DNA from 2 places in the Blautia sp. HCN-1074 genome. Region 2 is predicted to be linked to the other one. Evidence: riboswitches for the same ligand, from Rfam matches in the RefSeq annotation. Region 2 holds a riboswitch; the other holds the start of a gene.

Region 1 (8,518 bases), on a different contig from region 2:
GTCTGCGAACCAAATATAAAAAGAATCAGAAACTGCCACTCGCAATCTCTGATTCTTTTTTTATTAAACATTATTCTTAACTGATACCGATTATCTTTCAGAAATAAAAGACTGAAAATATAATCTCTTAGTTAGCAGCATCGCCCATTACATCTTTGTAGTTTTCAGGTGTAACAATTTCTGCATCTACTGCTGTTTCCATATCAACGTCATCTCCATTGATCAGTTTCATCAGAACATCTACAGATCCCTGACCTACAGAATCAGATGAGAAATAAGCAGCTGCTTTCATACATGTTCCATCAGCACCTTTGTCATTCCACTCATCTTTTGCCATATAAGCACCAAGACCTACTACACATGCATTTGCATCCAGACCAGCTGTTTCAAGAGCGCGGCATGCACCAATAGTTCCTTCTTCATTTGCACCCATTACCATCCATGTTGTAATCTGTGGATTTGCTGTAAGTACAGCTGCTGCTGCAGTATTTCCTTTATCTGTAGTTCCATCATAGTCTGCATAGAAAATATTGTCTTCATTGAAATCCGGGCATACTTCTTTGAATTTATCATATTCGCCTTCTGCACGCGGTACGCAGCTGGAAACAGTATCCATAGTCATGATAAGAAGACCAACTTCATCTTTTCCAACAAGATCATTGTCCTTTGCATAATTTGCCATCCACTCACCATTTGTCTGTCCGATTGCATAAGCATTAATTCCTACCCATGGAGCTAATTTCTCTCCTGCATCATCCTGAAGTGCATCATCACATGCAACAATCGGAATATCTGCATCTTTTGCCTTATCAACGGCTGCCTGAGAAAGTGTCTGGTCAGGTGTACAGGTAATGATACCACTTGCATTGTTTGCAACTGCATTATCAATTGCTTTTAAATATTCTTCCGGACTCATCTTAGCATCTACATAGATGAATTCTCCACCGGCATCCTCAACAGCTTTCTTTGCCGCATCACCTTCATCGATAAACCATGTCTGATCACCGGCTTTATAAATTCCATATACTACCAGCTTATCTGCTGCGCTTGCTGATACTGCAGGTACTACCATACTTACTGCCATTGCTGCTGCCAGAACTACACTCATCACTTTTTTCTTCATGTCATTTTCCTCCTTAGGATATATATGTTTTGCTATATTCAGTCACACCCCACGTGTGAAAGTTTCTCTTATTTAATGTTCTTCATGCTTGCTTCCAGAAGCTCTTTCTCACGTTTCTGCTTACGGATAAAGTCAGATGTCAGAGCGAAAAGAAGAAGTGCACCTCTTGCTACATACTGCCAGAAAGTAGAAACATTTACCATAATCAGACCTGTATTAAATGCCTGAATCAGGATAACACCAAGAATCGTTCCGAACATGTCACCTACACCACCGGCAAAGGAAACACCGCCAAGGATAACAGCTGTGATCGCATCAAACTCAAGGTTAATATTTGCTGCTGGCTGTCCGGAGTTCATACGGGATGAAAATACGATTCCACCTAATGCTGTCAAAGCTCCAATGATAACGAAACAACTTGTAACAATTTTCTGTGGATTCAGACCTGCAAGTCTTGCTGCCTCCTGACTTCCACCGATTGCATATACGCTACGTCCAAATTTAGTCTTTGCAAGGATAAATCCAAAAATTACAAATGCAAGGATCATCAGCCATACAGATACAGGAATCGTCAGTAATCTTGCTTTTCCGATTGTCAGATAAGCTTTATTACTGATAGATACTGGTTTACCATCACAGATAATGTAAGCAAATCCTCTCATAATGTTCTGTGTTACCAGAGTTGCAATGAATGCTTCCAGTTTAATCTTATTAACCATCCATGCATTAAAGAAACCTGTTGCCACACCGGCAAGTAAAACAACAGCTATTGTAAGAATAAACGGAACATTTTTTGAAAGTAACAATGCTGCCAGTGTTCCGCAGAAAGCTGCCAGAGAACCAGGTGACAGGTCGTTCTGTCCTGCAATGATCAGATATGTATGTCCAACCGCTACCAGACCGACCAGTGAAGCGGCAACCAGCAGGTTTACCATATTCGCCCATGTCAGAAAGTTCTTATTTAAAAATGTAAATAATGCAAATACAATAATGATCGCTGCTATCAAAATCAGCTTATCACCACCGATTTTATTTAAAATGCTTTTTTTCTCTTTTTTAGTTTCAATATTACTCATTTGCTTCCTCCCCCATCATTCCCAGGCTTAACAGCTTGTCTTCGGTAGCCTCTTCTCTCATTACCTCACCGGAAATACGTAAGGATTTCATAACAATAATTCTGTCTGAAAGTCCGATAACTTCCGGCATTTCTGAAGAAATAAGAATTACGCCGAGTCCCTGTTTTGCAAATTTACAGATCATACTGTAGAATTCTGATTTTGCACCTACGTCAATACCCTTCGTAGGCTCATCCAGGATCAGGACTTTCGGATTCGTTGCAATTCCTCTGGCAACAATACATTTCTGCTGATTACCACCGGAAAGCTCTACAATCTTTTTATCAGGGGATGGTGTTTTAACTTTAAACTCTCTGATTCCCCAGTCAGCTTCTTCCGCTTCTTTCTTCTTATCTATCACACCAAGTTTATTCGAATTCTTATCCATCAGTGCAATATTGATGTTTCCTGCAATACTCAGGTTACTTAGAATACCTTGCAGTTTACGGTCTTCAGGCACCAGTACGATACCGTTATCCATTGCTTCCTTCGGAGATCTGTTTACGATTTTTTTACCTTCCAGATAAACCTCACCGGTTTTCATTTTATCTGCGCCAATAATGGCTCTCATCAATTCTGTTCTTCCGGCTCCTACCAGACCTGAGAAACCAAGTACCTCTCCTTTATGAAGTACAAAGGAATTCTCTTTTACATAATCTGAAGATACGCCTTTAACTTCCAGAAGAACATCACCAATCTTATCGTTTCTGTCCAGGTTCTTAAAGATATCACCCAGATCACGTCCAACCATCATCTTGATCAGCTGCTGTTCCGGAACTTCTTTTGTAATTACTGTATCTACATAATGACCATCTTTAAAGATTGCTACTTTATCTGCAATCTGCTGAATTTCTTTCATTCGATGAGATACATAAATAATAATCTTGCCCTGAGCTTTCAGTTTCGCTATAACTTCAAAAAGGCTGTCAATCTCTGCATCACTTAAACTGGCTGTAGGTTCATCAAAACAGATAACTTTAAGATTTTCACGGCTGTATGCCTTCATAATCTCTACCATCTGCTGATATGCAATGCTTAAATCTTTAACCTTGGTTGTCGGCGATATTGGAAGCCCAAAATCATCAATAATTTTCTGTGCCATCTGATTTGCTTTAGATTTATCAATAATTCCAAATTTCTTTGATGGCATACGTCCCAGATAAATATTCTCAGCCACACTCAGTTCCAGCAGAATCTGGCGTTCCTGATATATTACGCTGATTCCTTCCTGAATTGCTTCGTGGGGGGAACTGAAATGTTTCTGTACACCATCCAGAAGATATTCTCCATTTGTCGGTTGATAATCTCCATTAAGTACTTTCAGCAATGTGGATTTTCCGGCACCATTTTCTCCAAGAAATGCAAGTACCTCTCCGCCATATGCTTTGAAACATATATTATCCAGCGCTTTTACACCAGGGAAATACTTTGAGATATTTTTAAACTCGAGTACACTACTCATGTGCTTTCCCTCCTTCTCTTATCTGATTACCGTTCACTCTGTAACCAGTAACCTTATCTGAGTTTTATTATAGACGTGATGCTTCCGTATTGCATTACTTGAAATTGCTATGGAGTTTAAAAAAATTGCTATTTTTGTGTAGCTTGTTTATAATTTCACGAAATGATTTTCGTTTTTATACACTTTTTACATTTTATAGATTTATATTTTATGCAATTATGTTTTCTTTATCTGTTTTTCCCTTGTTTTTTTATCTTTCTCCGTCATTTTTATAACTATCATTTTATTTTTTCTTGAAAAAATACTGTTTTTACGTTACAGTATGGCTATGTACCATAATAAAAAAGTACAATCTGAATTGTAATATGAAAGTGAGGAATATTTGATATGTTAATCAGTCAAAGTACTAAAAAATCACCATTTTCTGATATATGCAGGCAATATATCACTATCAGGCTGACCTGTAATGACGGTTTTTCTGTAACCTTATGCTCCATCGGAGCCTCCATTCGTCAAATTCTTTTCCCTGCTTCTGATGGTGGCTTAAAAAATATTGCGCTTGCTTTTGATGAGGATACCGCTTATTTTTCCAATTCACTCTATGCCGGTGCCACACTTGCCCCATGCGCAGGACGTATTTCACATGGGAAACTTTCTATAAATGACAGCGTTTACTCTTTATCGCTTAATGAAAATAATACTCATACTCTTCATGGTGGATCTCATAATGCATCTTTTAAAAACTGGGAACTCGTATCTGCTGAAATTGATACTAAAGATAACTTTGATAACAGGCTGATTTCTTCCGATAAATATTCCACTCACACTAATGCTACCGATGCCTTTTCTATCGAAACTACCACTGATATATGTCCCGCTCAACATAACCATACTTTAGTAGAAAGTGCTACTGTAATTTTTAGAATCATATTAGAAGACGGTCTGGATGGATTTCCCGGAAAACGGGAAATAAAAGCCATCTATACACTAAAAGAAGATCATACTCTCACCTTACGATATGAGGCAATTTCTGATAAAGATACATATTTTAATATTTCAAACCATACATATTTCAATCTGTCCGGTGATTATTCCAGTTCTGCACTAACTCATAAACTGCAGATTCAGGCTGACAAATATATCTGCAATACACCTGAATTCATTCCTGAAAGCATTGCATCAGTTAAAAACACACCTTTTGATTTTCGTCGGTCCATATCACTTCTGGAACAGATGCAAGCATATCCGGACGATATACAGCTGAAACGAAACAAAGGATTTAATCACGAATTTATCCTAAACCATGATAGTCCAAATCATGATAAAAATGAAAGAATTACAATGCCGTTGTCTTCACCAAATACGCCTGACCTGACATGCACTTCCCCAGACAATTCCATTCAACTTCAGATTACATCTGACGCTCCTTGCGCAGTTATATACTCTGGAGGTTATTTTGAAAACGGAATAAAGCTGAAAGATAATCAACTCACAAGCCCAAGCTGTGCTCTTGCATTTGAATTTCAAAGTTACCTGGATGCCCCAGGAAATTTTGACTTTCCATATCACATTACAAAAGCAGGAGAATTATGGAACAGACAAATCTGCTATCGATTTCTGAATCCTTCTGGAATGTAATCAGAAGTATAAAGTAGTAAAATGCCTTGAATATAAGAGTATATATAATATATCCTCTCAAATTTTCAAGGCATTTTATTTCCAAATCTTTCTACATAAAACTTACCAAACCGACATCTACACCACAACCTCAAGAATCTTTTTCTCTTTGTATCTTATCTCATGAATCCCTGTCTTCTTCTGCTTATTAAAATTAAAACTCAAAAGATATCCTCTCTCTTGTTTATAAATTTCCAGATACTCAAACAACTGCTTTTCCCCACGTTTATTATACTCATCACCATGCCAGATTTTCAGCTCAATAATAAACTGCTTTCCTCTATAATCAATAATAATATCTGTTCTCTTATTATCTCGCGTTCTCGCCTCAATATAATAATTTCCTGTCCCATTAATGATTGGTTTTAAATACAGCAGGAATAATTTTCTTCCATTTTCCTCAATAAATTTCTGATCATTATCGGAATAAATTTCTTCAAAATGCTCATAAAATTTCTTCATAACCAGATCCATCTGAAGCATTCCGGAAATAATAAACTGATTCCGGTCAGAAACCGCCGCCACATACATCGCATCATTAATTGCCATCTCAGCTAAGAACAAATCATACAACTGTGTCTCAAAAATTCTGTTAGAAATCGCAACAATTCCATGATTATCCTTAAGAAATCCAAATGTCACTCCCAGATTAATTAACGGAGTTTCTCTCTTAAACGGAAAACTTACTCCTGAGAACAAAATACTCTGCATCATCTCTTTCAATTTAGGATAATCCAGCAATTTCTTCGTCATATCATCAAACAATGTGTTTGGCTCTTTTAATAACAATTTCACTGCTTCCAGAACTCCCTCTTTTGTCCATACCAACACATTTGTCAAAAATTCATCCGTTCCCAAAATCCGCTCATCCATAATCTGGCATATCCGCGAAACCAGATACGGGTAACCGCTTGTATAATCATAAATCAGCTGACTGATTTCCCGGATATTCATTCCCGTCTGATAATCCCGCTCATATTCATTCAGCATGCTTTCAATATCTTTAACTGAAAAGCTCATGTCCAGACGAAAATCTACTGCTATATTCCATGGACTGTTATACTTCGATTCCTCCTGTGGATGCAGTTTTAGTTTTAAAGTTTTTACATCATGCACACCTGCCAGAACCACTGACTGAAATGTAGAATCCTTCCCCTGCTGCCATTTCAGATATTTCTCTCTCAGCAGTCCGAGAAAAGAAAGAAAAATCTGATTATCAGAACTTTTATCCACTTCATCTATCATCAAAACTATCTTTTTTCCACATGATTTACACAATGATGTGATTTTCATTCCAAGCGAACGCATTGGAAACTTTTCAGAAAGAGGGCTGATCCAGTCATTTACCGTTTTCTCCGCAACATTCTGTTCCCGAAGACATTCTCCAATATCAAGCACCAGTCCTTCTGCCAGACTGGTCAAAGATTCAAAATATTCATCTGCCGCCTCGAAACTCAAACTCAATACCAGATAATCTTCCCTGAGTTTTCTTTCCAGTAAAAATAAAGTCGTTGTTTTCCCATACTGCCGCGCACGGTTTATCGTGAAGTATTGTCCTTGTTCGATGTAATCTTTTGTGATGCGGTCAATTCTGTCACTGATATCTACCATATAGTTTTTCTCTGGAACACAAGTTCCTGTAATGCAAAATTTTTTCGCCATGACCGTATCCTCCTGACCTAGTTTACAGACCAGACGGATATACACAATCCGTCTTCGCTACTTGTTTGATTTGATTAAATTGTAACACGAACCAAAACCAGTTACAATCATCTCTCATTGACTTTTCCATACTGTTGTGTTACCCTAACAGCAGTAAAAAATTTGCATATGGATAATAACAACGGGAGCCTGTGTGACAGGCTGAGAGGAAGATATATCTTCGACCGCACCTGATATGGATAATGCCAGCGTAGGGAATGTATGAATGAATCGAAATCTGCCAGTGTATTATTCCGGCAGATTTTTTATATTCCACAACTTAAGGAGGTTCACAATGAACACAGACAGAGCAAAAACATTCCGAATGGTTATGCTCGCCATGATGGTTGTCATCGGCGTAGTCATTTCACCAATTCTGAGAATCGAGGGAATGTGCCCGACCGCACACCTGATCAACATCGTCTGTTCCGTACTTCTGGGACCATGGTATTCACTTCTGTGTGCCACTCTCATCGGAATTATCCGTATGATGTTTATGGGTATCCCACCACTGGCACTGACAGGTGCCGTATTCGGTGCATTTTTATCCGGTGTTTTCTACCGCGCATCCCATGGAAAAATCATCTGCGCAGTGATCGGTGAAATCTTCGGAACCGGTATTATCGGTTCTCTGGTTTCCTATCCTGTCATGGCATTTCTTATGGGAAGAAGTGGACTGAACGCATTCTTTTACACACCAATGTTTCTGGCAGCAACCTGCATGGGCGGTACCATCGCCTACTTCTTCCTGAAAGCATTAAGCCACTCAGGAATGCTTGCCAAATTTCAGCAAAGCCTTGGAGCAAAAGTATATGATCGAAAATCAGACAAGAACCAGACAACTCACCAGAGCAGCACAGCCGCTGATTCACTGCATCACTAATCCGATTTCTATCCATGACTGTGCCAATATCATCCTGGCGGCAGGAGGCCGCCCAATCATGGCAGAACACCCTGCGGAAGTAGCCGAAATCACCAGCCACGCGCAGGCACTGGCATTAAACCTCGGGAACATCACCGATGCCCGTATGGCGTCCATGCCGAAATCCTTAAAAACTGCCGGCAGTATTCATATTCCAGTCATGCTCGATCTGGTAGGAACTGCATGCAGTACTCTTCGCTATGAATTTGCGCAAAAACTTATGAACATTCATATGCCAGAACTTCTAAAAGGAAATATGTCCGAACTCCTTGCGATGTCTGGACAGACCGCTCACGCGATCGGTATCGACGCAGGTACACAGGATACGCTCACAGACGCCAACCGTTCCCACCTGCTGGAACTCTTCCAGGAAAAAGCAGCTCAGTGGAACACCACACTCCTTATTACCGGAAAAGAAGATATGGTTGTCTCAGCCGACAAATGTACATTCATTATGCGCGGCACTCCTGCCATGTCGCAGATTACCGGAACCGGATGTATGCTTGGAATGATCTGTG
Region 2 (8,518 bases):
AGAGAACTGATTGCAAAAGGACAGGTCATTATCCCATGCAATAAGAATCATAAATGCATCAGTCCAAGCGGTGTCGGTGCAAAACTGACTACCAAAATCAATGTAAATTTAGGTGTTTCCAGAGACTGGAAAGACGTTGATATGGAATATGAAAAGGTACATTCTGCAGTAGAAATGGGTGCAGAAGCAATCATGGATCTCAGCTCTTACGGTGACACCAGAAGCTTCCGCCGCAAACTCACTTCCGAATGTCCGGCAATGATCGGCACCGTTCCGATCTATGATGCAGTTGTATATTACCACAAAGCTCTTGGAAAAATCACATCCGAAGAGTGGATTGATATCGTTCGTATGCATGCAGAAGATGGTGTTGATTTCATGACTATCCATTGTGGTATGAATCGTGCAACTGCAGCACGTTTTAAGCAGAATAAACGTCTCATGAATATCGTTTCCAGAGGCGGTTCTATTATGTTCGCATGGATGGAAATGACAGGAAAAGAGAATCCATTCTATGAACATTTTGATGAAATCCTTGATATCTGCAGAGAGTACGATATCACCTTAAGTCTCGGTGATGCATGTCGTCCGGGATGTCTTGCTGATGCAACAGATACTGCCCAGATCGAAGAGCTGATCACTCTTGGCGAACTCACAAAACGTGCATGGGATAAGGATGTTCAGGTTATGATCGAGGGTCCTGGACATATGCCAATGAACCAGATCGCAGCCAATATGGAAATTCAGAAAACACTGTGCCATGGTGCTCCTTTCTATGTACTTGGACCACTCGTAACAGATGTTGCTCCTGGATATGATCACATCACATCTGCAATCGGAGGAGCTATTGCTGCATATTCAGGAGCTGCATTCCTGTGCTATGTAACTCCTGCTGAGCATCTTCGTCTGCCAAATGCAGCTGATGTAAAAGAGGGTATTATTGCAGCTAAAATCGCAGCCCATGCAGCTGATATTGCAAAAGGAATTCCTGGTGCTGCCGATTGGGATTACAAGATGAGCGAAGCCAGAAAACGCCTTGACTGGGAAGAAATGTTCAAACTCAGCATGGATCCGGAGAAAGCAAGACGCTATCGTGCAGAAGCAAAGCCGGAAAAAGAAGATACCTGCAGTATGTGTGGTAACTTCTGTGCTGTAAAGAATACAAATCGTATTCTGGATGGAGAAATCGTTACTATTTTTGATGAATGATTCCTTCTTTTATCAGGAGGGGCTTGTACCCCTCCTGATAAAAGCCACATTTTCGAATTACTTTATTCATTAGTAATCGTCGAATAAATGTGGCTTTTATATTTCTATACACGCATAATTATATCTGAAAAATCCTTATTTTTTATCCATATGATTTCCGTTTATATCACAGAAATAGTCCAAAACTAACACTCTCTTATTTAACCAGATCAAGTAAAATTTCTTCCATTTGTTTCAAATATTCATACAGCTTAATATGTTCTTTTACTATATTTTCATCATATCAGACATAATACACCCACCAGCAGCACCTCGTGCTATCACTTCAGATATCTGCTCTGTTCCTGGATGGATTCCACCTATTGCATACACCGGAATCGTCACAGAATCACAAACATCCCAAAGAAACTTCAGTCCTCTTGGCGGAAGTCCTTTTTTACAATTAGTTGTATAAATGTGACCGGCTGTAAGGTAAGTTGCACCCAATTTCTGTGCTTCCAGGGCATCTTCTACAGAATGAACTGAACATCCAATTCCCCGGAAATTCACAAGTTTTCCTTGGTATTCTTTCAGAAGAAATAACGGAAGATGGATAAAAGGATGTTCCAGTTTTCTGGCTGTATTTATATAAGTATGAAGCATACAGGGAACATCATATTCCCGGCAGATGTTCAATATTTTCTCTGCCAGAAGAAGATATTCTTCCTCCGGCAGATCTTTCTCTCTCAGTATTATTGCTTTAGGATGACAATTGCATACTCTTTCTATCTGCTCCGGAAAAGGACGTTCACACAGAGATCTGTTGGTCACCGCAATCACATTTTTATAAAAATCAGAGGTACACATAATCATTCATAACCGGCTGAAGATTATGATCCAGAAGCGCCTGATAAACCTCATTTACAGATCTTCCGTCAGAAATCTCAAACTGGTCATCTCCTTTATCTTCTATGTCTTCTACATGGCTTCCGATTCCTGTACTTACGCCAGCTGATATCTTTGTTGCCGCGATACTTACCAGATTATCTCTCACACACTCGCATTCCCTTGTAGAAACAGTAATGCTTGCAAATGGCATAAATAATCGATATGCACATACTACCTGAAGCAGCTGTGGCTCATGTACATCCATCGGATTGATTCTGTCATTATTAATGATCGGGCGAAGTCTCGGGCAGGAGAAAGCAATCTCTGCATGAGGGTATTTTCGCTGGAGCAGCCATGCATGATATCCCGTTGCAAAGGCATCTTTCCGGAAATCATCAAGTCCCAGAAGTGCTGCAAATCCTACTCCTCGCATTCCACCTTTTAATGCACGTTCCTGCGCATTCAGACGATATGGAAAAATACGTTTATGTCCTGCCAGATGCAGAGTCTCATACTTATCGGAATTATATGTTTCCTGAAAAACAGTTACATAATCTGCTCCGCATTCATGCAGATACGCATACTCATCAGAGTTCATCGGATATACTTCAAGACCAATAACTTTGAAATATTTTCTTGCAATCTTACATGCTTCTCCAATATATTTTACGTCCGATTTCGCTCTGCTTTCTCCTGTCAGAATCAGAATTTCCTGTAGTCCTGTCTTTGCGATTGCAGACATTTCTTTATCAATTTCTTCTTCATTTAACTGTGCCCTGCGAATCTTGTTATGGCAGTTAAATCCACAATAAATACAATAATTTTCGCAGTAATTAGCGATATAAATCGGTGTAAACATATATACACTGTTTCCAAAATGTTTTCTTGTTTCTATCTGTGCTGCCTGTGCAATCTCTTCCAGCAACGGCAATGCTGCCGGAGAAAGCAATGCCTGAAAATCTTCCAAAGTACGGTTATCATGCGCCAATGCCCTGCGCACATCTGCTGCCGTATATTTATCATAATCATATTCCTGCATTGCGGAGATTACCTGCTCCATTACATCTGACTCTTCCAGAACTTCCATTCCAGGAAGATATTTCATATGATCGATTCTGTTTTTTTTCATGTCCTCCAGAATCACTTCATTTACAATACTTTCATTAAAATGTTCCCCGTGTTCTGGAATTGTTTTTGTTTCTGCTTCCATCTTATATTTCCTCCAAATTTATGTAATATGTTATATATACTAAATAAAAATATCTTAATCATGAAGGAATCCCGTCAGCGGAGAAGATGCACTGCCGCCTTTGTCTAATGTACGGCCAAGACCAGACAGATAAGCACTTCTTCCTGCTTCAATAGCTTTCTTAAATGCTTCTGCCATCACCTGTACATCCCCAGCTGTTGCAATCGCAGTATTTGCCATTACTGCTGAAGCTCCCATCTCCATGGCTTCGCACGCCTGGGAAGGTCTTCCGATTCCTGCATCTACAATGATTGGAAGGTCAATCTCATCAATCAGAATCTGTATAAATTCTTTTGTGCAGAGACCTTTATTTGATCCAATCGGAGAGCCCAGCGGCATGATACAGGCTGCTCCTGCGTTTACCAGATCTCTTGCAACATTTAAATCAGGATACATATATGGCATTACCACAAAGCCTTCTTTTGCAAGAATCTCTGTTGCTTTGATTGTCTCATAATTATCCGGAAGAAGATATTTAGAATCATGCATAACTTCAATCTTTACGAAATCTCCGCATCCGATCTCTCTTGATAATCTGGCGATACGGACTGCCTCCTGTGCATTTCTTGCTCCTGATGTGTTCGGAAGCAAGGTCACATTCTTTGGAATATAATCCAGAATATTTGCAAGTCCGCCTTCATTTGCGCGACGTAAAGCCAGTGTAATAATCTGTGCATCCGCTTTTTCGATACATGCTTTCACCAGATCCAGTGAAAATTTACCTGATCCCAGAATAAAACGGGAGGTAAATTCATGTCCTCCTAAAACTAATTTGTCCTCGTATTTCTTTTCATTATTTGTGTTTGCAATTGTACTCATTATTTATGTCCTTCTTTCCTGAAATATCATAGTTGTTTAACCGAATCAAGTAAGTCCCCTGCGGAGGTTGCGAAGAGCAATAAGCAGTGGGTGGGGACTTACTTGTATCAGCAGCTTCCGCCACCCATAAAGCTTACTATTTCCATTACGTCTCCATCCTTCAAAACAGTGCTCACATACTCTGTTTTTGGCAGAATTTCTTCATTTAACTCTACTGCGATCTGACTGATCACATATCCATTCTGTTCCAGATATTCTTTCACAGAAAATACACCCGGCAGTTCTTTTTTCGTTCCGTTTACTGTAAACATGTTCCTCTCCTTTTCCGGAAATAAATGGGAGTAAAACAGACATTTTTCCATATTTTCATATCAACGGAACAATATGGAAGAATTTCCAATAGTATAAAAAAGGAGTCCACAAAAGAATGTACCCGCGGTGGTGCACCCCTTCATGAACTCTGTTCACTCTCATTTTTCCAATATTCAATTCAAGTCTACCAACAAGTTGTTTTCTCTTGTTGATACACTATAGCAATTCCACAAAATAATGCAAATTGCTGTAGTTACTGTTCATTTTATATTCGGTAACTACTCCTGTTTCAGATAGATATCATATAGCCACATAAAAAAGGAGATACCAAAGTATCTCCCGTAAATTCACTATCATATACGTTCCTACGTTGGCATTATCCAAATCAGGTATAAGGGTCGAAGTTGATGACTTCCTCTCAGCCTGCTGTCACAAGCTCCCCTGTTCTTTTACAGTAATAAAGTATAATATTTTGCAGTCCACATGTCAACTACATTCTAAGTTTTTTATGAAACTCCTGCAGAGTATCTTTGAGACAGAAAATAAATAATGCCGCCACAGTGAGAAAACTAATCCCCGCACAGACAACCGAAGGATATACCAATCTCACAATTCCCGTCCATACAAGAACTATTGGAATCAGTCCCGCAACACCTGCCTGAACAAGATAAAACAGGTATTCTTCCCGTTCCAGACGGTTCACTTTTGCAATTACAGGAATGGAAAACTGTACCGCCAATGCCCCAAAAGGAAGAACAAAATCTACAGACCAGCCTCTCCATCCGATAAACCAATCCCAAAAAATTGCTATCACAGATATGATCAACAGCTGCCACATTTCATTCTTAAGAATGTTCCTTCTTTTAAAATATGCTACCATAACTACCAGCCAGGCACAGGCACATCCCGCCCCTGCAAACCAGAACCAGTTTAACATACCGGTGGTCATAAAATTAATCATCCCACAGACCACTGCTATCGCCAGACACAGAAAACTGAAAGTCTGAACAATTCTCTGGTTCTCTTTCTTCTCCAGTTTCTGTTTCTCTCCATATCCTGGAAATTCATTCTTCAGTTCCCGATGAGCAACTTGTTCTTCACCAAGCATTCTCTGAAAATTTCTCTGAATACTGTCATCCGGTATCTTGGAAGTAAATCCCACAACCATTTCATCTCCATAAGAACAGGAACATATCTGGAGTGAATTGGGACTGGCAAATATCCCAAAATGCTGAATGTATTCTTTATACTCTTCCGGAAGACGGATAATACCAATATTAGAATAAACTGCAGTAATACTTCTGCTTCCCAGATTAGCGCCTATCATCAGGAAATATTTCTTAATCTCCAGCGGAACAGCTCTCACAAAAGGATTCTTTTCGATTCTTACATAGCCATTCATATGCATGGCAATTTTATCTTTCACAAGTTCCTGCTCAAACTGCCTTTTTACATCTGCTACTACTTCTTCAAAGGTTGTTGTTTCTGAAAATGTATATCCGACTTCAATCCAGCCAAAGAAGTTTGTCATGGACTGAGATGGAAAATAATTTCTCAGATTCACCGGTATCATTAATGTTACCGGTCGTTTCTGCTGGTTTTTCGGAATTTCTTCTCTGATAGAACATAACATCATTGCAGTTAACAATACTGTGATAGAAGCACCATAAGAACGCGCCTTCTGATGAATATCCTTCACCGAAAGAACCACCTCTGTGATATGCATATCTGAATGAACCAACTTCTCACCTTTCAGCTTCACTGCTGTCTCTTTCTTCTCTTTATTCTTTGGCATATCGGAAGAATAATACTGCGAAAAACTGTCCTCTTCTTTATCTCCATGAGTGACTTCTTCTGCATTTTCTATTCGCGGAATATCGTCCTGCGGATGAGCCAGAATAAGATAATTCTGCACCAATTCCTGCAAAAAATGCATTGCTCCGGTGCCGTCTGTCAATGCATGAAACACCTCGAAGTTAATCCTGTCTTTATCATAAGTCACCTGAAATAAAAGAGATTTTTTATCCGGAATATACAGGCGGCTGCATGGCGGTTCTGTCTCCTGTTTTACAACCGCTCTGATATCTCTGTGTTCCAGATAAAACCAGAACAATCCTTTTCGCAAAACCGCCTGAAATAATGGATATTTCTCCATTGTCTGATCCAGCGCGGATTGAAGAATTTCTCCGTCGACCTTTTCTTTTAACTGACAGTAAAAACGAAATACTCTGGTATCATTTTTTCCGCTTACCAGTGGAAATGCCAGTGCTGCATTATCCAGTTTTCTCCATTTTGAATATCCTGTATCCATAGTTTTCCTGCTTTCTTTCTCATTATCCTCTTTCGTCACTTACTTAATTCGATTAAAGGATTTTCTCATAACTTTTATTCAAAAATCCATTAATATACTGGAAGCTTTCCTGTACATGCAGAAACTTAATCCCCAGTGCAAAAAATCCATGAAACGCTCCGTGAATTCTATAAACTTCCACATGATTTCCTGCCGCCTGAAGCTTTCTTCCATATACTTCCCCTTCGTCTCTGAGAGGATCATATTCTGCTGTAAGAATTAATGTTTCCGGCAGATTTCTCAGATTTTTTTCAAGAATCGGCGCAAAGTATGGGTTCTGTCTGTCCTCTGCTGTCCTTTGATAAAGAGTAAGGTAATCCTCCATTTTTACCGCTGTCAGCAGATAATCACTGCCATTTTCATGTACTGATCTGTATGGTGATTCCTCTGTATAACAGTTTCCCAATGCCGGATAGATAAGTATCTGCCGGCGCGGTGTAAACTCACCTCTGTCTCTCGCCATCAGACACACTGCCGCAGTCAGATTTCCACCCGCACTGTCACCGATGATCGTAATCTTCTCGGGGTCTGTATTCAGAATCAGCTGGTTCATATAAAGCGCTTTTGCCGCAGCATAACAATCCTCCAATGGAATCGGAAATTTATGTTCCGGCGCCAGCCTGTATTCTACGGAAACCACGATATGTGCAGTTGCCTGAGCCATTCTGGAGCAGACACGATCATAATTCTCTACACTCTCAGTTACCCAGCCTCCGCCATGGAAGAACAGCAGAATTGGAAAGGTATTTCCTTCCACAATCCCTGCCTGCATCGCTTCCTCCGTCGGAAAATACAATCTGATCGGTACTTCATAATCGCCATTATAAACTTTGGCATCCAGTTTTTTCAAAAAAATACGTGTGGCATCCAACTGTTTCAGGTCTGCCATTTTTCTGGAATTTTCTACCTCTATATTTCCATAGGAAAGTGTATGCAAAATTGCTTTCATTGTCTTTGATATCAATATTTTTATTTCCTTTCTACCATATATATTCAGTCGTGGCGCTCCTCTTTATTATCATATGTTTCACAAAATCTGGCAGCAAATGCCGGTGGTTCATCATGTGCATAAAGATGTGAAATATCACCAAATGCACTGATACGGAAGCTCGCAATTCCTTCTCTTCGCTCCTCGGTATTTATTGTTGTAACAGAACTTGGTGCAGCACAAAATCCATGCCACATCACCATCGGAGACACACTTAACAGATGGCTAAGTAACACACACTCCAACCCAAAATGGCAGAAAAATACCAGTGTATCATTATTTGCCTTCTCAGCTCTATAGTAATGTCCCTCCCGCACATATCCATGAGACGCCAGAAGTTCATCAAACTTTCCCGTCACATAGTCATAATAGCCTTTTGCATCCGCTTTCTGTAATCTTTCGTTTTCAAACCAGTGGTCATACTGATAAAATCGCTCGTCCTTCGTCCAGTCCTGCGGAAGCCAGTCCCATAAGATAATCTTTCGGTCTGTAACATCAGGACGGTCGATCAGAACGTCAAACTCTCTCAGCCAGTCACATTCTACAGCGGTGCGATTCATCTTTTTCAAGGTCAGAGAAGCGGTGTCTTTTGCTCTTCCAAGTGGAGAAACATAGAACTCTTTTACATCAAACTTTGACAATTTTTCTGAGAGATATTCTACCTCTTTCCATCCTTTCTCAGTAAGTGAATCAATCGAATAATCCGGATCTCCATGTCGTACGA

The links. Region 2 has a riboswitch for thiamine pyrophosphate ahead of thiS (sulfur carrier protein ThiS). Riboswitches for the same ligand answer to the same signal wherever they lie in the genome.
Region 1: another riboswitch for thiamine pyrophosphate. It lies ahead of thiW (energy coupling factor transporter S component ThiW); the one in region 2 lies ahead of thiS (sulfur carrier protein ThiS).

What each region holds. Positions count from the first base shown of each region.
Region 1 covers NZ_JBBKBP010000020.1:64,742-73,259, forward strand. Annotated here, with positions in the region: gene WKT11_RS15075 (arabinose ABC transporter substrate-binding protein) at 128-1,123, opposite strand; gene WKT11_RS15080 (ABC transporter permease) at 1,192-2,199, opposite strand; gene WKT11_RS15085 (sugar ABC transporter ATP-binding protein) at 2,192-3,700, opposite strand; gene WKT11_RS15090 (aldose epimerase family protein) at 4,088-5,338, shown strand; gene WKT11_RS15095 (GxxExxY protein) at 5,456-7,039, opposite strand; TPP riboswitch at 7,211-7,314, shown strand; gene thiW (energy coupling factor transporter S component ThiW) at 7,374-7,961, shown strand; gene thiM (hydroxyethylthiazole kinase) at 7,891-8,518, shown strand, end outside.
Region 2 covers NZ_JBBKBP010000029.1:19,689-28,206, forward strand. Annotated here, with positions in the region: gene thiC (phosphomethylpyrimidine synthase ThiC) at 1-1,209, shown strand, start outside; gene WKT11_RS17505 (thiamine phosphate synthase) at 1,477-2,061, opposite strand; gene thiH (2-iminoacetate synthase ThiH) at 2,042-3,286, opposite strand; gene WKT11_RS17515 (thiazole synthase) at 3,341-4,144, opposite strand; gene thiS (sulfur carrier protein ThiS) at 4,252-4,455, opposite strand; TPP riboswitch at 4,801-4,909, opposite strand; gene WKT11_RS17525 (DUF6320 domain-containing protein) at 4,947-6,767, opposite strand; gene WKT11_RS17530 (alpha/beta hydrolase) at 6,820-7,755, opposite strand; gene WKT11_RS17535 (histidine phosphatase family protein) at 7,800-8,518, opposite strand, start outside.